DNA from 3 places in the Ferrimonas sp. genome. Region 2 is predicted to be linked to each of the others. Evidence: riboswitches for the same ligand, from Rfam matches in the RefSeq annotation. Region 2 holds a riboswitch; each other region holds the start of a gene.

Region 1 (6,158 bases), 120 kb from region 2:
GCTGCGTTACATGCACTCCACCGGCGCTTCCGCTTTCTTCGTGGTGGTGTACCTGCACATGTTCCGCGGCATGATGTACGGCTCCTATCAGAAGCCTCGTGAGCTGCTGTGGATCTTCGGCATGCTGATCTTCCTGATCCTGATGGCCGAAGCCTTTATGGGCTACCTGCTGCCCTGGGGTCAGATGTCCTACTGGGGTGCCCAGGTGATCATCTCCCTGTTCGGTGCCATTCCGGTGATTGGTGATGACCTGACCCTGTGGATCCGTGGTGACTACGTGGTGTCCGGTGCCACCCTGAACCGCTTCTTCGCCCTGCATGTGATTGCCCTGCCTCTGGTGCTGGTGGTGCTGGTGTTCCTGCACATCATCGCCCTGCACGAAGTGGGTTCCAACAACCCTGACGGCATCGAAGTGAAGAAGAACAAGGGCCCTGACGGTTGGCCTGTGGATGCAATTCCCTTCCACCCTTACTACACCGTGAAGGACATCATGGGCGTAGCGGGCTTCCTGATTCTGTTCTGCTACGTGCTGTTCTTTATGCCTGAGGGTGGTGGTTACTTCCTGGAGCGTCCTAACTTCGAGGCGGCCAACCCGCTGAAGACCCCTGAGCACATCGCTCCGGTCTGGTACTTCACCCCCTTCTACGCCATCCTGCGCGCCATTCCAGACAAACTGCTGGGTGTGGTCGGCATGGGTGCGGCCATCGGCGTACTCTTCGTGCTGCCCTGGCTGGATCGCTGCAAGGTGAAGTCCATCCGCTACCGTAGCGGTCTGCACAAGCTGAACCTGGCCCAATTCGTGGTGTGTTTCATCATCCTGGGTTACCTGGGCGCAGTACAGGCAACTCCTGCCCTGACCCTGCTGGCCCGAGTCTGTACCCTGGGCTACTTCGGCTTCTTCGTGCTGCTGTTTGTCTACAGCAAGAACGAAAAGTGCAAACCGGTTCCAGAGAGGGTGACAGGCTAATGAAAAAGGTATTCGCAGTATTGATCGCTTGCCTGCCGGCCCTGGCTTACGCCGCCGGCGGCAGCAATGAACACGTGGTCAGCGCCAACATCGACCTGACTGACAAGGACTCTCTCAAGCGTGGTGCCCAGGCGTTTATGGATAACTGCAGTGGCTGTCACAGCCTGCAGTACCAGCGCTATCAGCGCATCGCCGACGATCTGGAGATGACCGCAGATGAGGTCAGCGCCCTGATTCACACCGATGCCAAGGTGGGTGAGCAGATCACTTCTGCCCTGAGCGGTGATGACGGTGCCCAATGGTTTGGCGCGGCGCCACCGGATCTGACTCTGGAAGCCCGTCTGAGAAGTCCTGACTGGATCTACTCCTATCTGAAGACCTTCTATGTGGATGAGAGCCGTCCATTCGGTGTCAACAACCTGGTGTTCCCTGCCGTGGGCATGCCCCATGTTCTGGAGGGGCTGCAAGGCACTCCGGTTCTGCAGGAGGATGGCACCATTGTGGCCACCGGCGGTACTCTGACCGCCGAGGAGTACGATCAGTATGTCCGTGACATCACCAACTTCCTGGCGTACACCGGTGAACCGGTCAAGCTGGAGCGTGAACGTCTGGGCAAATGGGTACTGGGTTTCCTGTTTATCTTCTTCATCGTGGCCTACCTGCTGAAGAAGGAATACTGGCGTGATGTACACTAAACGCCAATAAGGTTACAATCTACCTCTTGCGCAGTTGGGGGCGGTCTCGCCCCCAACTGTTTTACCGTTTCTGAAAGAGTTTGGAGGATTCGATGGCTGTTGCTGCCAATAAGCGCTCTGTAATGGCACTGTTTTCCGGTGCTAGTGATCTGTACAGCCACCAAGTGCGCATCGTGTTGGCTGAGAAGGGCGTGGGTGTCGAGGTGATTCAGGTTGACCCCAACCATCTGCCGGATGAGCTGGTGGAGTTGAACCCCTACAACAGCGTACCGACCCTGCTGGACCGCGAGCTTGTTCTGTATAACTCCCGCATCATCATGGAGTACCTGGACGAGCGATTCCCTCATCCACCGCTTATGCCGGTATACCCAGTATCCCGTGGCCAGAGCCGTCTGATGATGTACCGCATCCAGAAAGATTGGTATGCCCTGGCCGAGCGCATCATGCGTGGAGACCGCGCGGAAGCGGCCCGCAAAGAGCTGACTGAAAGCATCCTGGGACTGGCGCCCGTGTTTGCCGAGACTCCCTACTTCATGAGTGAGGAGTTCACCCTGGTCGATTGTTACCTGGCGGCCCTGTTCTGGCGTCTGCCTCAGCTGGGTATCGAAGTGAGCGGTCGCGGCAGCAACGAGGTCAAAGCCTACATGACCCGCGTATTTGAGCGTGAGTCCTTCAAGGCTTCCCTGACTGAAGCCGAGCGTGAGCTGCGCATCGGTGTCTGAGCTGAGCCCTCAACGCCCCTACCTGCTGCGGGCGATGTATGACTGGCTGGTGGACAACGGTCTGACCCCCCACCTGGCGGTCAATGCGGATCTGCCCGGTGTGGTCGTTCCTCGTCAGTATGTGAAGGAAGGCCAGATCGTGCTGAACGTGGCGCCTCACTCTGTGGGGAATCTTCAGCTGGGCATCGATGAGGTTCGGTTCAATGCCCGCTTTGGTGGACAGCCCCAGGCCCTGGTCCTGCCCCTGTACGCCATCGAGGCGATCTACGCCCGCGAGAACGGAGCTGGCACCCTGTTCCCGCCGGAAGAGGCGTACGAGCAGGTGCTCGAGGGCGATGATGCGCCCCTGCCGGAACCGTCGGCCACAGAGGCTGAACCCAAGCCGGAGGCTCCGCAGAAGGGGCGCCCCAGCTTACGAGTGATCAAATAAAGACGAAACGCGGCCATGGCCGCGTTTTTTATTGTCCTTTTCATGGAAAGTTCCATGAACTTTGTTCGGGAATCCGGAGCAAAGGTTCGGGATAACTCCGTGCTTCAAGCTGAACGAATTGTAACCGATCCCTTTGGTGTGATCTGGATCGCAAAATTGCCTTTATGGACTAAAGTTTTCCAGCAAGAGACGAGCCTTGTGTTCTCGCCCGTCAGCACAAGAGAAATGCTCAATATCCCAGTTGCTTACCCTTATCTTTCATCAATTCCACGTTCGACATTCTGTTTAACCTCCTTCTAAAGTTTGGTTAAACAAGGTCATAAATCACTCAGAAATGGTCCTCTTTTCAAGTCAACTTGGTGAATTTGAGTGGTTTGTCCAGAAAGTGGTCGATCAGTATTCTGTTCCCCAGTTATTTCGGTGCATCCCCGGTTGGGGACACCAGTTCAACACTCAATTATCAGACAGCAGATAAAGGCAACTCCCTTTGTGGGAGGCGCAAAGTCACCGGTCTTACCATCAGTGGCAAGACAGCGGGACTACCTCATGTCTGGCATCGGTCTTCCTTCCCGGGTTGAAGTCCCTGCCTGCGCACGCCTCTTATCTGCCGACAGTTGGAGAAATCAGACTTGAATCGGCAACAAGAACAGATTAACAACGGCATCGTACCGTTGAAGAGCTTGTTTGGGGCAGCACTTCTTACTTTTACCCTGAGCGCCTGTGGCGGTTCAGGAGGGGACAGCAGCAATCCGGACCCGGATCCGGAGCCGCCGCCGGTGATTCCTGACCCAGATCCTGAGCCGGACCCGGATCCAGACCCAGAGCCGGACCCGGACCCCGAGCCGGACCCGGATCCTGAGCCGGACCCGGACCCGGATCCTGAGCCGGACCCGGATCCCGAGCCGGACCCGGATCCCGAGCCAGACCCGGATCCGGAGCCAGAGCCGGATCCCGAGGTGGCGCCTGTACTGCAGGGCGATGCGGTCTACTTTGATGGCCAGGGTGCCTATGGCGAGATTGCCGACTGGCGTGCCGATGGTGAATTCCGGCTGGTGGCCTGGCTGGATGACGTGAACAGCGATCCTGCGGCCAGCACCGTACTGGTGTCGGCGGATGACGGAGACTACCTCTCCTTCAGCCACAACAGCGTCGAAGGCCGATGGAACGGCAACACCGTGTTGCTCACCGGCCCGTTCGAGTTCAATCGTACCCGCTATGTGGAGATCACCGTGGACAACGGTAAGCTCAGCGCGTCCGATGGCGAGAGTCAGGCCAGCATCAGCGATGGCGCAGTGGATGCCGATGCGGCGACCTACCGCTGGATCTATCGCCTGAATGACAGCTACTCCAGTGGCGGACTGCAGGCTCTGGCGCTGGTCGATCTGGACAATGCGGAGAAGACCCGGACCCTGACCTTCGAGCAGGGGCAGGGTGTGGTGGCCTCAGGTGACGGTGCCGAGGGCACCCATCTGTTGCACGGGCTGGACAGCGGCGACTGGCAGGCGATCACCTCCAACGTGTCGGCACCGGTGCCCCATGTGGCCAGTCAGGCGGACTGGGATGCTCAGTTCGACAAGAGCTATCCAAATCAGCGTCCGCTTATCGGAACCACCAATGGCAACGACGAGAAGAAGTTTGCCTGGCAGGGTCACTACTGGATGCGCGCCTATGTGCGTATGGCCGAGACCTATGGTGACACCAAGTATCTGGACTATGCGGTGGAGTTGGCTGATCACATGTTCAACTACACCGATGAGAAGCGGGTTGAACGTGGTGAGCTCAATATCCACAACGAGCCCTATGAAGGACTGGCACCCAAGCTGTACCTGAATACTCCGGGTCTGCCGGTACCTGGCTGGCGTCGTCCCTATAACGGTGCCTGGAGAAATGAGGCGTTGACCGACGGTATGATCCTCAACAGCATCCTGCGACTGGTGGATCACATCAAGAGTGAGAACCTCACCCAGTACATGGAGCGGGCGGATTACTACATAGGCCGGGCCGAGCGAATCGTGCGCGCGCACGACAGCTCGTTCAGCACCACCAAAAACGGTGCCATTCAGGGGTCCTACTTCTATGTGAACTACAAGAATGAAGACTATGGCGACGGTGGCCTGTTCTCCAACCCACTGCCGTTCAATCACGACATGACCCTGGGTACGGCGATGATCTACCTGGACAAGTGGGGTCAAGCCAACAGCGACCTGGGCCAGAAGGCCAGGGAGATCCTCGGTTTCTATATGGACAATCTGAGGATGGAGAGCGACAACCTGTGTAACTGGGACTACCAGTTCCTGGCCAACGGTGGCGGCAAGATGGAGGACTTCAACCATGCCCACCTGGATGTTGGCTTCATGGTTGTGGCCCGCCAGGAGGGGCTGCTGGACAACGACGAACCTCTGCAGTGCATGGCCAATGCCCTGGTCGAGCGCGTGTTCCTGGCGCCCGCCATGGCCAGTTTCGGCGTGGATGGCACCGGCGTCAGTTCCACCTGGGATCAGATGGCCATAGGCTACGACTGGATTGAGCTTCAGGGGTGGGATCCTCGGGTGGGCCTGGTGGCCGACCACATCCTGCGCCACTACGGGGACCTGAGCTGGTATCGCGCCTATCTGGGGGCTGCCAACTCCCTCTACTGGCAAGCTCAGGCGCAGTAACGGGCGATGACCATCGGCCAACCTCCTGCGTGAACCGGAATCGACCGGATAATCGCTCAGGGGGGACTCCCTCGGGAGTCGTCAGGCCAGCCGGCACAGCGCCGCCATATATCACGGGGTCCCTTGTCGGGCCCCGTGACTCATTTCTCCCAAGTGGGATTTATCCATCAATCCCACTTGCGATTAATTCCCGGATAACTCTCTAAAAACTAAGCGTAAAGCCCCGAAAATACAGGCTTTAGCGCCCATCAGGCTTCCTTGACAATACTCGCTTTGTGTCCATAAACTTGGTAGCTTGTGGGAAAAAGTGGTTATTTGTGGGAAAACCTTGTCCGACTGAAATTTAACAGGGATGGAGTAGCCAGTGTTCAGAGGCGCCAGCAGCATCGCACTTGATGCCAAGGGCCGGATCGCCATACCAAAGCGATACCGGCCGTTGTTGTGCGCGGAAGACGCCGGTCCCCTGGTGGTTACCGTAGACATTCATTCCCCCTGCCTGCTGCTTTACCCTCTCCAAGCCTGGAGTGAGGTGGAGCAGAAACTGGCGCGCCTGTCGGACACCCAGCCCAGTGAGCGGGCCGTAAAGCGGCTGCTGCTCGGTTATGCCAGCGATGTGGAGATAGACCGCATGGGAAGGGTACTGATACCGCCTCCCCTGCGTCAATTCGCCTCCCTGGAGAAGCAACT
Region 2 (6,158 bases):
CCCAGGGCCAGCAGTCCGGTCATCAACAGTGCTTTCATCATCCAGTGTCCTTCTGTGGGTGGGTTTAAGCACACCTTGGCAGAGTGGCAGGGAAAAGCTGTTAGCAGATGATGAGCAGTTGTAACCGCCTTAGACTGCTCATATGAGGAGTTCACGGCAGGTGCGATGGCTTTCATAGGGTTAGCCGCCTAAAACCGCAGAGGTTGGTTATGGCCGCTTACAGCTGGACACAGTTTGACATCAACGGTGGCATGAGTTGGCACGCGGCGAAGGAGTCGCTGCGCCAATAGGGCGAGGTGCCGGGCTCTTGGGAGAGCCGGAGAATGAAAAGGGGCGGCTCAGGCCGCCCCTTTCTGAGGATGTTAGCGAATCAGGCTAAACAGGAAACTGTCCAGAGATTCCAGCTCAGCAGTGCCATCTTCGGCCACGGCAAAGCTTCGGGTCAGAACCTGTTCGGTCCCTTCACTGCCAAACCAGTAGAGGTGGTGACGCTGGGGTGAGGCTTCACCATTGGGGCCAACAGGGCTCAGTTCCAGGCCGGAGCCGGTCTGGTACCAGACCATCTCGAAGGCGGTGGGGGCGTTGGGATCTTCGTCCGGGCATTGGGCCAGATCGACCCAGCCTGTTCCCTGCTGGTCTGTGGCCACCCCATTGAGGTGCAGATCCAAGACGCAGCCATCCTCGCCTGTGGCAGACAGCCGCAGGTCCAGAGGCGCTTCCAGTCCCTCAAGGGTGAAGGGGCGTACCAGGCTCATGCTGTATTCGCGAATCTGGCCTTCATCCTCTTCGGTGACCTTCATTACGTCGCCGTCCAGGCCCTCTGAGGGCAGCTGGATCAGTACCCAGTCATTCTCGCCAAACTTCATCAGCAGTTGATGCTGGGCGTCGATGAGCCAACTTCCGGCCAGAATTTCGGTATTGTCGCCAGTGGAGTCCATCTCCTCCAGCCACACCTGGACACGACCCTCTGGCATAAAGTGGAGCAGGGCTTCGAAGTCGCTGTCCTTGGCCAGGTAGCGGTTGCCCACCAGGGCGGCCATGGCGGTCTCATCGGCCACCAGGTCCGGGTTGGTTGGCTCTTCCCCGGGCTCAACGCCATCATCGGGCTCCTGGCCGTCGTCAGGCTCGAAGCCACACTCCTCGGCGTCTTCCACTTCACGCAGCTCAGGTGTACCCAGGTTGGCCAGGAAGGCGTCCATGGCCACCTGGTTGAAGCCCCACTGATCGCTGCGGGTCAGGCCCTCGCCAAGAACAAAGCCGTGGCGCACCGCGCCCTCATACTCGGTGAGAAGGGGCTGAGCGCGGCGACGATGGGTGAAGGAGTGGCCCCACTCAGGCAGGTCCAGTACCAGGCCCATGGGCGTCTTGCTCCAGCTGGCGTCGGCGTTTTCTTTCAGCTCGGGAGCGCCGCAGCCGTTGTCATCACACTCATCGTGCTCAACCACATAGAGTTGTACCTTACCCTGGTCCTCCTCGATGGAGCCCTGCAGGGCGATGGCCAGGCTGGTGTCGTCGTCACCGCCGATGTAGACCAGCTTGGGTTCTTCGGTGGTGGCGTCATTCATCAGTTCGGCCAGGGTCTGAACCGGACCTGTGGGCAGAACCACCTGGTTGCACCATTGAACAGAAGCGTCACACTCTGCCCGGTAGGGCAGCATGGCGCGACTCTCAAGCTGCTTGAAGGTCATCTGGTAACCGCTGGCGCCTTCTGGGAACAGCTGATCGCCACTGAACAGGGATTTCCACTCGTGCTCGCCCTTGGCGTAGCGCTTCAGCTTAAGGTCAGAGAGGTCCAGTTGCTGAGCCCAGACCTGCTGGCGGCCATCCATATCGGAGCTGACGATGACGGAGCCATCCTCCTCCAGGGAGACAACCTCCACCTGGTCGTTCATCTCTGCCCAGGCTTCCCCTTTCCACACCAGCATGCCGCGTTGTTCATCTTCGCTGACCTCGACAAAGCCGGCATCGGGGCCGTCGTAGCGGAAGCGGTTAAAGGTGATCAGGGACTCGACCTTCTGGATCTGCTGATAGCCCAGCTCGCGCTCCTTGATGCACTGGTTGGTGCTGGCGTCGAAGAACACATCGGAGTGGCCATCCAGTTCGAACATGCCCCCTTCGGACTCGAGCAGGGTCACCAGGCTGGCCTCTTCCAGGTCGCCACGCTCACGTTTGCGCTCGACTCTGTCCTGAACCTCTTCGGGGTCAAGAGGCAGCTCGCCGGCAACCTCATCGGCGATGGTGTCGGCATCGGGCTCCTGGCCGTTGGCTTCCGCCTCATCGACCCGGTTTACCAGACGCTCCAGGTTTTCGGTCAGGGTTTCGGCGATGGCATCCGCGACTTCGTTGTCTTCGGCATCACCACCGGTGCCGCCGTTCTGCTCGACGGCGTGTTTCGCCTTGGCAGTGACACGGGCGACCACCTGGGCGACCCGGTGCAGTCGTTTGTAGCCGTCGCCATTGGCCTGCTGTTGTTTGCCGGCAATGTAGTCTTCCACCAGGCTCAGGTCTGAGCCCAGAATGCCCAGAGTCTGTTCCAGGGCCGCGGCCGCGGTCTCCTGGTCCACTCCGGCTCTGTCCATCTCAGAGGCGAGCAGGGTGGTCAGGGGGCTGACAAACTCCACCACACCGGCCGGTGCCGTCATGGTGTAGCCCTGGGTCAGCACTACGCCCGGGTTGTCTTCATCCTCGGTCTGGCCGGCGATCACCTTAACCAGCATCTGCACCTGGCTGAGATCCAGGGCCGCATCGAGGTTTTCGAAACTGTACTGGCCTCCGGCCTGGGTCAGGGTGCTGGGCTCATCGGCATCGCATTCGCCGTTGCTGTTGAGATCCAGGCACACCTGGGCATTGACCAGGTAACCATCGGCGGTGGCGCCTTGAAGGCTTTGGCCTGGCTGGGGTTCGGGTTGCGGAGCCGGGGCGGAGTCTGAGGAGCCGCCGCCGCAGGCGGTGAGTTGGGTCAGTGCCGCTGTCAGGGACAGGGCGATAAGGTGGCGCTTGAACTGCATAAATCTACCATCTCCAATGGTTGATCCTATCCAAACGCTGTCTTTGGCTGTATGGAGCCCCAAAAACAAACAGGGGCCCTCCGCTGGAAACCCCGCTATCTCACCTGGGCGAGACCGGAAGCTTTGCGTCCCAACCTCACGGTTGGTTTGCCATTGTCAGCGTAACGAAAATCGAACCCAAGGCTCGGTTTTATCTTGGGTCGGGCCCATTAGAGCATGGTGAAGTGAGGGTGTCAGTGGGTGTACTTGGTGCTGAGATTAAGTGATGAGCGCCTGTAAATATTATCTTTACAAATCAGTTGTTTGAAGTGGCGCTAAGAGGCCGAACCAGTTGAGCTGATTCGGCCTGAGGGGACTATTTGAGGATTTCGGCCAGATCCTGCTCCAGGGAGTGCTCAGGAGTCTCGACGATGCGGCCGATCTCCTTGCCATCCTGGATCACCATGAAGGTGGGGATACGCTTGAACTCGTAGGCGGCAGCCAGGTTCTGCGGATCGGATTTCTGGCGGTCGACACCGATGTAGCGGGCCGACAGATTGTCATTGTTCACCAGCTCCAGCAGCTTGGCAAAGCGTGGGGTCTCGCGATGGCAGTCGGGACACCAGGTGCCGATGATCACTACGATCTCGGTGGGGGTGTCTACCGCCTTCAGGGCATCAATCCACTTGGATTCGGGGGCGTAGCTGTCGAAGTTATCGCCGTAGCCGGGGATCGCTTCCATAATATCGGCCATGGCCAGTTCACCGGTCAAAATTACCTCCTGTTTCTCCTCTTGGGTGCAGGTGGCGAAGGGACCTTTCTGGCCCTCTTCGAAACCACAGCCGGAGTTTGCCATAGCGGAGGTGCTCATCAAAGCCGGGGCCAGCATCATGGCCAGCAAAGTTGTCTTTTTCATGGTGCTCTCATTCTCTCTATCCTGCTGATCAGTCTGACTCAGAATTGTCGACTATGTTCTTCCAGAATTGTGGAAACGTGACCGGGATCGGTCAAAACCGAACAGGGGTAGGCAATGAAAAGGGGAGCCGAGGCTCCCCTTGTGTCATTGAGGTGTTTACCTTACTTCTCGTTCAGCCACTGGGCCACACGTTTGGCGAAGTAGGTCAGGATGCCATCGGCTCCGGCGCGCTTGAAGCAGAGCAGGGACTCCATCACGATCTTGCGCTCGTCCAGCCAGCCGTTCTGGATGGCGGCCATGTGCATGGCGTACTCGCCGCTCACCTGGTAGGCGAAGGTGGGCACCTGCAGCTCGCTCTTCACTCGACGTACGATGTCCAGGTAGGGCATGCCAGGCTTCACCATCACCATATCGGCGCCCTCTTCGATGTCCATGGCCACCTCTTGCAGGGCCTCATCGGAGTTGGCGGGATCCATCTGGTAGGTGTGCTTATTGCCACCTTTGAGGTTGCCGGCTGAACCGACCGCATCGCGGAAGGGACCGTAGTAGCTGGAGGAGTACTTGGCGGAGTAGGCCAGGATCTGGGTGTTCACATGACCCGCCTCTTCCAGGGCGTCACGGATGGCACCGATGCGGCCATCCATCATGTCGGAGGGTGCCACAACGTCGGCACCGGCTTCTGCGTGGGACAGGGCCTGTTTCACCAGCACTTCGGTGGTGATGTCATTGAGGATGTAACCCTCGTCGTCAATGATGCCGTCCTGACCGTGGGTGGTGAAGGGATCCAGGGCCACGTCGGTGATCACGCCCAGCTCGGGGAACTCACGTTTCAGGGCGCGGACCGCTTTCTGGGCCAGACCCTCTGGGTTGTAGGCCTCTTCGGCACCCAGGGATTTCTGCTCCTGAGGGGTAACCGGGAACAGGGCTACGGCAGGCACACCCAGCTCTACCAGCTCGCGGGCCTCTTCGATCAGCAGATCGATGGAGAGACGCTCGACGCCAGGCATGGAGTCGACCACTTCCTTACGGGCATTGCCCTCCAGAACGAACACCGGATAGATCAGATCGTTGACGCTCAGCTGGCTCTCGGCCATCAGGCGGCGGGAGAAGTCATGGCGACGCATCCGACGCATACGGCGGCGGGAAAAAGGTCCGGTTACAACGGTCACTTGCAGCTCCTTATGAATGAGGGGGTATCGCCAAAGACCGATCACGGTGTGACGGGGGTCAAGGCCGATATGACGGCGTCAATATTAGCAAACTCTACTCCTTAAGGCAGGAGCTTAATCACACTTGAAACAGGCGCTTGGCATTCTGTAGACAGTGATGGGACAGCGCATCCACGCTTTGGTTGCGCAGCTCGGCCACTTTATTGGCGATGTGTGGCAGCCATCTCGGTTCGTTGCGCCGTGTCTTGGGTTTGGGGCGGATATCCCTGGGGAGCAGGTAGGGAGCATCGGTCTCCAGCAACAGGCGATCATCGGGGATCTGCGGCACCAGCCTGGCAAGTTCTGCGCCCCGGCGCTCGTCGCAGACCCAGCCTGTGATGCCGATGTAGAGATCCAGCTCCAGGGCCTGTTGCAGCTCCTGTTCGCTGCCGGTGAAGCAGTGCAGCACACCGCCGCTGAGGTCGCCGCGCACGTCCGAGACCATGGCGGTGAACTCCGCTCCTGCATCCCGGCAGTGCATCAGCGCCGGTTTGCCCAGATCGCAGGCCAGCTTGAGCTGGGCTTCGAAGGCGCGGCGCTGGTCCGGTCTAGGAGAGAAGTCCCGGTTGAAGTCCAGGCCGCACTCCCCGACGGCCACCACCTTGGGGTGGCGGCACAGATCCTCGATGTGTTCTATGCTGGCGGCGTCAAAGTGACTGGCGTAGTGGGGGTGGATGCCGGCGGTGATGAAGATGCCGGGATACTGCTCCGCCAGTGGCTGCAGCTGTTGCGCTTCCTCCAGGTCACTGGCCAGGCCGATAAGGGTGTCGACCCCGGCTTCCCTGGCGCGGGTAAGCACCAGTTCAAGGTCGTCCCTGAACTGGCTGGAGGTCAGGTTTACGGCGATGTCGATCATTGCACTCGCTTCACCCGGGCGCTCTTGCTGCTGCCCTCCTGGGTCAGCATAAAGGAGCCCAGGGAGGCCTTTTCGATGGTGACCGGTTTGTCCTGCTTCAGGCGGAAGCGCTTGGAGTCGATCTGCTTCCACACCTGGCCGTTGTCCAGGGTCACGATGAACTTGCCGTAGGGGTCTTTCTTCAGCTTGTT
Region 3 (6,158 bases), on a different contig from region 2:
GATGTCGATGCAGTGATCATCGGTGAGCTTGGCCCCCATCACCGGGGTAAAGCGCTTGTCGTGAAGAAAGCACCAGCCCAGCTCCAACAGGTGAGCCTGCTCGTCTGTGGAGAGACCATTAAGGATCGGCAGGGCATCCAGGTTCTGTTGCCAGCGGGCCCGGCGTTCATGGTCGAAACGGGCCAGCAGTTTCTGTCGCCGCCAGTTGGAGAAAAAGTCAAACATGGCCATAGCTTAGCCGCAGAAGCCAGGGAAGGGAATGGTTGGGAAAGTGACAACAAAAAAAGGCGGCCCGAAGGCCGCCTTTGTGTTTTGGGGGATTACTTGTTCTGCCAGTGCAGCATCTGGGCCCAGGCCAGGTAGGGTCGGTACCAGGTGACTTGACCATACTGACGCAGCACGTGCTTGTTGATCTCGGTAACACGGGCATCCCAGGGGGCCAGTTCAGACCAGTCGTAACCGGTGGCAATCTGGTCCCAACGCTTGCTGATGCCGCCGCCGGTGACGTCGTAGTGCAGCATGCCAGGTGCCATGAACACCTTGTCGGTCAGGGTCTTGGTCAGGCACTTAAGATCGCTGTCATCGGAGGCATAGCCTTCGTTGTAGGCGGTTACCATGAAGCCAACGTCCAGGTGGGCGTGGTTTACGTCTTCCAGCTTGTTGTCACCGCTGCTGTTGAAGGCGTAATCCCAGGTGCAGGTACCGTCACTGTTGTAGCGCATATGGTCGGTGAAGAAGCCGTGGATATCTCGTACCCGCTGCTCCATCACAGGCTCGCCGCCGTCCAGCCACTTGTTCACATAGATCATGGCGATACCCATGGTCATGTCGTGGTTGTAGGGCATGGGGTTGGAGAACAGCCCCGAGTCGCCATAGTCGCTGTTTTTGTAGTTAACGTAGAAGTAGGACCCCTGAATCGCACTGTTTTTGGTGGTGCTGTATGAGGAGTCGTGGCTGCGGATGATCCGCGCCGCTTCCGCCAGGTACTGGTCCGCCTTGGTTGTGTACTGAGTCTTGTTGGCCGACTTGATGTAGTCAGCAACCCGGGTGATGGCGTTCAGGATCTGGCCATCACTCAGCACCTCAATACGCCAGCCGTTGTAGGGGCGACGCCAGCCTGGAGCAGGTTTGCCAGGGTTGTTGAGGAAGTACTTGGGGGCCAGGTCGTAGGGCTGGCTACCCAGGTTCAGCTCGCCACGGGCAACGCGCTTCTCGTCGGTGTAGTTGAACATGTGGTCAATCAGTTCAACGGCGTAGTCCAGGTACTTGTCGTCGTTGAAGGTCTTGGCCATGGTCAGGTAGGAACGCAGCCAGTAGTGACCTTCCCAGGCAAACTTCTTCTGATCGTTGCCATTGGTGGTGTTCAGCAGGGGACGGCCATTGCCATACACATTGTTGAACTGAGCGTCCCACTCTGCCTGAGTCGCCAGCAGAGGACGGGGAGCGACCACGTTCTGGCTGATGGTCAGGAAGTCGCCTGAGCCGACACCGGACAGATAGCTGGCGTCGGTGCTGTTGCTCTTGGTTTCGATCACGCCCTGGCTGGCATTGAAGGTGTAGCCGCGAACATTGCTGTCGTTGCTGTAGTCAATCAGAGCCAGAGACTGAAGGGTACCCTTGCTGTAGCTGCTGCCGTTGCGGAAAGCTGCATCATAGCTGGCGTTGGTGGACACCGCGCCATTGTTGGTTGATACCGTGGTCTGGCCGTCGGAAGCGGTCAGAACGCCAGACTTTACGTTGATCTCTACGTAACGGGTCTGGTCGAAGGCGAACCTGCCATCGATGCGCACGGTGGAGCCGCCAAACTTGGCTTCCACGCTGTGGTGGCTGAACGCCAGGTAGTTGCCGTTACCGCTTATCAGGTAGCTCTTGGCATCGGCGTTGCCGTCAAGCTGGCTCAGCCAGCCAACAACGCGGTACTCACCGCCAGGCTGCCAGGTCTGCAGGTCCAGGTAGGCACCGTTGCCATCGAACTGCACCGCCTTGGCGTCGGCAGGCAGAAGCAGGCCAGCATCCGGGTTGGTCACCGGGGGATCAACTGGGTCTACAGGATCCACCGGGTCGACTGGGTCTACCGGGTCAACGGGATCAACCGGGTCTACTGGATCAGTCGGTTCGGTCGGGTCTGTGGGCTCGGTTGGATCAACAGGGTCCACTGGGGCATCAGACTCGGGGTAGAAGGCATCCCACTGAGCCTGGTCGAAGTGAGTAGGTTCGGGGTTAGACACACTCAGGTTGCCCTGGAAGTAATCAGAGCCGCTGGTGTTGTGCACAGTACCGTTGTTGCCGCCCAGCTCCACCATGCCTTGCTCGGCATCGAAGGCGTAGGTGCGTGAGTTGGCAGGGTCCGCGTAATCGATCAGGCTGATGGCTTGCAGGGCACCCTTGGAGTAGGTGCCGTTGCGGCGGTAGAGCCAGTCGAAAGAGACCGCAGTCGGATCAAAGGCTGTGCTGCTGGCAGAGGCGGTGGTGACACCGTCGCTGGCGGTCAGCTTGCCGTAGTCGATGGTCACATCGATGTAACGCTGACCGGCGAAGTCAAACTTACCCCAGATTCCGGGGAAGTCGCTGCCGTACTTCACCTGCACATCTTTGTGGGTGAAGCCGATAAACTCGGAGGTGCCGGAATTGCTCAGCAGGTAGGTGCGCGCGCCGCTGTCGCTGTCCAGCTCGGTCAGCCAGGCCACAACCCGGAACTTACCCTTGGGCTGCCAGGAAGCGATCTCACCGAAGTTGTTGACGCCGTCGAAGCGTACCGCCTGACCTGTGGTTGCAGGAGGCGTGGGCTCAACGGGATCGGTAGGCTCAACCGGATCAGTCGGCTCAACAGGATCTGTGGGCTCAACCGGGTCGGTGGGCTCAACGGGATCTGTAGGCTCAACTGGGTCAGTGGTGTCAGTGCCACCGAATACGGCTTGCCATTCGGCGTCGCTGAACACACTGCTGTCGGGGTTGGTTACCTGGTGAGTACCCACGGAGTAGTCACCGGTCTGTACGCCGGCGAGGGTGTTTACCCCACTGGTGCCACCCACTTCCGCCAGGCCCTGGTCGCTTTCAAAACCATAGGCGCGGGAGTTTTCCGGGTTGACCAGATCCATCAGGATGATCGCCTGTACGCCAGCCAGGGAGAAATCTTTGCTGCCGCGGCGCATCAGCCAGTTGTAGCCGACGCTGGTGGGGTCGATGGCGCTGTTGCTGATGCTGTGAGTCACCTGACCATCGGTGGCGGTCAGTTTGCCGAAATCGACGGTCAGATCCAGGTACTTGGTGGCGTTGAAGCTGAACTTGTTCCAGATACCGGGGTACTGGCCGTTCCACTGCCCCTGAACACTGCCATGGTTCAGACCGATGAACTCCTTGGATTTGGAGTCACTGAGCAGGATGGTGCGCTGATCGGCAACGGGGTCCAGTTCGCTCAGGTAGGCGATGACGCGGAACTTACCTGTTGGCTGCCAGGTGGCAATCTCGCCATAGGCGTTGTCACCGTTAAAGCGTGCAGCGGTAGACTCACCGGAAGGCGCAGGTTCGACAGGATCTGTCGGCTCCACTGGGTCGGTCGGTTCCACTGGGTCAGTGGGCTCTACTGGGTCGGTAGGCTCCACGGGATCGACACCGCCGTTGCCAAATGCGGCATTCCACTGACCATCGTCAAAATGGTCAGGCGCGGGGTTGTCGATGGTATGGGGGCCGGTGCGCCAGTCGCCTGTGCCAATGTTCACCAGAGGGTCAAAGGACGCGCTGCCGCCTACCTCGACCAGGCCTTTGCCCTGATGAAAGGCAAACGCTCGGGAATTGGCGGCATTCGCCAGATCGATCAGGGCCAGTCCCTGGATGGCACCCTGAGAGAAGTCGCTGTAACCGCGGCGATAGAGCCAGTCAAATGCGGTCGCAGTGGGCTGGATGCTCTTGTTGCGCACACTCCTGGTGGAGGTGCCGTCGGATGCAGTCAGCTTGCCGTAATCCACCTGGATCTCCAGGTAGCGCGAGGTGGCGAAATCCAACTTGTTCCAAACACCCGGATAGTCGCTGCCCCATTTACCCTGAACGCTGCTGTGGGTAAATGACAGGAAATCGGTGGTTGAGGATGAACTCAGAAGGATCGTCCTGTTACTGGACGTTGGATGAAGCTCGGCCAACCAGGCGACAACCTTGTAGGGGCCGCTGGGTTGCCAGGCATCAATCTTGGAATAGGCGTCGCTGCCGTTGAAATGAACGGCGTTGGATGCGGTTACGGTCGTAGGAAAAAAAATAGAGAGAAAGAAAACAAAAACAAGGGCATGCGATAGCGCACCACCTTGCCCAAGTGGTTTCCCCCAATAAAACTGCCGAGCCATAATGACAAGCCTCAATTTAGCTGGGCAGACAAAATGGCGACGTCAGTGAGGGACTGCGACTACAAGACACAACCTCCATTCTAATAAGGAGTTGTGTGTCCACAGTACACCATCGACATGAGGTAATCCCGCTATCATGGACCGAAGTCTTTAGACCGGAGATATTGCGTCCTTAGCTTTCGCTAAGTTTGCCTTTGTCTGCTGTCGTGGTTACAACAGTCGCTCGCAACATGTGGTTAACATTCCTTATGTGTTGCAAGCGACGCGTGTGCCCTAAGGCGAGGTTAGAATGCCTAATCAATGATCGAAAAACAACCTAATGTTTGGAAATGTAGGGTAAAAATGGCGCAAAGTGGTGTTTATCTAACCTTAAAACAGCCACTTCCGTGAGTGGTAAAAATTTTGTTATTTACTATGTGCAAAAGGTTCTTTGTCAGTAGGGAAAATTTAATTTAGGCGGACATTGTGTGAGGGGAGAATCTCATTTGTGAGAATTGTGTGGACAAGATCTGCCCGGTTGAGGGTGTTTTTTCCCGGGAGGTGGAGGGACCAGCACAGCCTGCCTAAACTTAGACCAGTTAAAGGAAACAGAGAGTTGACTTCGTGGACGAGACAAAAGTGCCGGTCAGCGAATGCGAGCAAAGGAAGGATGCCCCCCCTTTTCTGGTACAGCCCGATGAACTCGTCGACAGTCTGAGGGGCTGCCCGGATGGGACGCCTCTTTTGGTGGATGTGGACGATACCCTGTGGCTCAGTAACTCCACCGAACAGTTTATTGCTTCGGTACAGCCGTCCCTGCTGGTGGCTCTGCTGCTGCAATTTATGGACGTGTTGCAACCCTGGCGGTGGTTTACCGGCACTGAACAGCGCCATTACCGGGATCTCTATCGGGTCAAAGCTTTGCTTATCCTGTTTCCCTGGTCCAGGAAGCTGTGGGTCAGACGTGTCAGGCAGTTGGGGCCTGGGTTTGTTAACCACAGGCTGGTCGAACCGTTGCGGCGTCACCATGGTCCCATCTATCTGGTGAGCTACGGCTTTGACTTTATCGTGAAGCCCTTGCTGGAAGCCGCCCAAATTCCCTGGCCATTGCAGGTGAGTTCAACATTGGACAATGCAGTCCATTTCCGTCAGCAAGGAAAAGCGCAATCCATCAGGTTGTCTCTTGGTGAGAAGGTGTTAGGGCGAGCCTGGTGCGTCACTGACAGCATGCTGGACAGGGATCTGCTCGAGGCCAGCGCGAAGGGCTTGCTGTGCAGATGGCCAGAGAGCCGCCCTGTACGGGCAGGCATGGATCCCATGCTGCCCTTCGTGTATACCAAGAAGGTAAAGCGCCCCACGGAGAGCTACTTTACCCGATCCGTCATAGGCCATGACTACCTGACCATAGTGTTGGTGTTCGGCTTAACCAGCCCTGAGCCCCTGCTCACCTGTGCCAGCCTGTTTCTCTTCCTGCTCTCCTATTTCAGTGCCTATGAGATTGGCTATGCCGAGAATGACAGGCTGGGTCTGCTCTACGAGGCCAAGCCTAAGGTCAGTGAGGCGTTTCTCAGGCTGGGCAGTGCCTTTCGACCCTGGTTTGCCTGGGTGTGTGCCATGGCTCTGGCGCTACCCGCCGCCTGGCTGGCGCGGGATCTCAGTTGGGTGCCCCGGGTGTCGGGTATGCAGGGCATGGAAGCGACGCTCTCGGTCTGGATCAGCTTCATGCTGTTGCTCCTGGTGGTAAGAGGCACCTTCTTCTGGTTTAACCGCATCAGGGAGAGAGGACGCGCGGTACCCATGCTGCTGCTGCAACTGGCCAGAACCGCGGGGTATTTCGTTGTGTTC

What was found. Region 2 has a riboswitch for cyclic di-GMP ahead of ACN0RV_RS01140 (hypothetical protein). Riboswitches for the same ligand answer to the same signal wherever they lie in the genome.
Region 1: it holds a riboswitch for cyclic di-GMP, as region 2 does, so the genes downstream of both, ACN0RV_RS01755 (hypothetical protein) here and ACN0RV_RS01140 (hypothetical protein) in region 2, are expected to answer to the same signal.
Region 3: it holds a riboswitch for cyclic di-GMP, as region 2 does, so the genes downstream of both, ACN0RV_RS07700 (hypothetical protein) here and ACN0RV_RS01140 (hypothetical protein) in region 2, are expected to answer to the same signal.

What each region holds. Positions count from the first base shown of each region.
Region 1 is NZ_JBLXDO010000001.1:365,547-371,704, forward strand. It holds gene ACN0RV_RS01735 (cytochrome b) at 1-967, shown strand, start outside; gene ACN0RV_RS01740 (cytochrome c1) at 967-1,662, shown strand; gene sspA (stringent starvation protein SspA) at 1,755-2,384, shown strand; gene ACN0RV_RS01750 (ClpXP protease specificity-enhancing factor) at 2,377-2,814, shown strand; cyclic di-GMP riboswitch class I at 3,281-3,361, shown strand; gene ACN0RV_RS01755 (hypothetical protein) at 3,444-5,471, shown strand; gene mraZ (division/cell wall cluster transcriptional repressor MraZ) at 5,836-6,158, shown strand, end outside.
Region 2 is NZ_JBLXDO010000001.1:243,511-249,668, forward strand. It holds gene ACN0RV_RS01135 (DUF3718 domain-containing protein) at 1-41, opposite strand, end outside; gene ACN0RV_RS01140 (hypothetical protein) at 363-3,008, opposite strand; cyclic di-GMP riboswitch class I at 3,091-3,170, opposite strand; gene ACN0RV_RS01145 (thioredoxin family protein) at 3,364-3,903, opposite strand; gene hemB (porphobilinogen synthase) at 4,065-5,036, opposite strand; gene ACN0RV_RS01155 (TatD family hydrolase) at 5,191-5,967, opposite strand; gene ACN0RV_RS01160 (hypothetical protein) at 5,964-6,158, opposite strand, start outside.
Region 3 is NZ_JBLXDO010000006.1:69,554-75,711, forward strand. It holds gene ACN0RV_RS07695 (zinc-dependent peptidase) at 1-225, opposite strand, end outside; gene ACN0RV_RS07700 (hypothetical protein) at 321-4,001, opposite strand; cyclic di-GMP riboswitch class I at 4,453-4,537, opposite strand; gene ACN0RV_RS07705 (HAD family hydrolase) at 4,938-6,158, shown strand, end outside.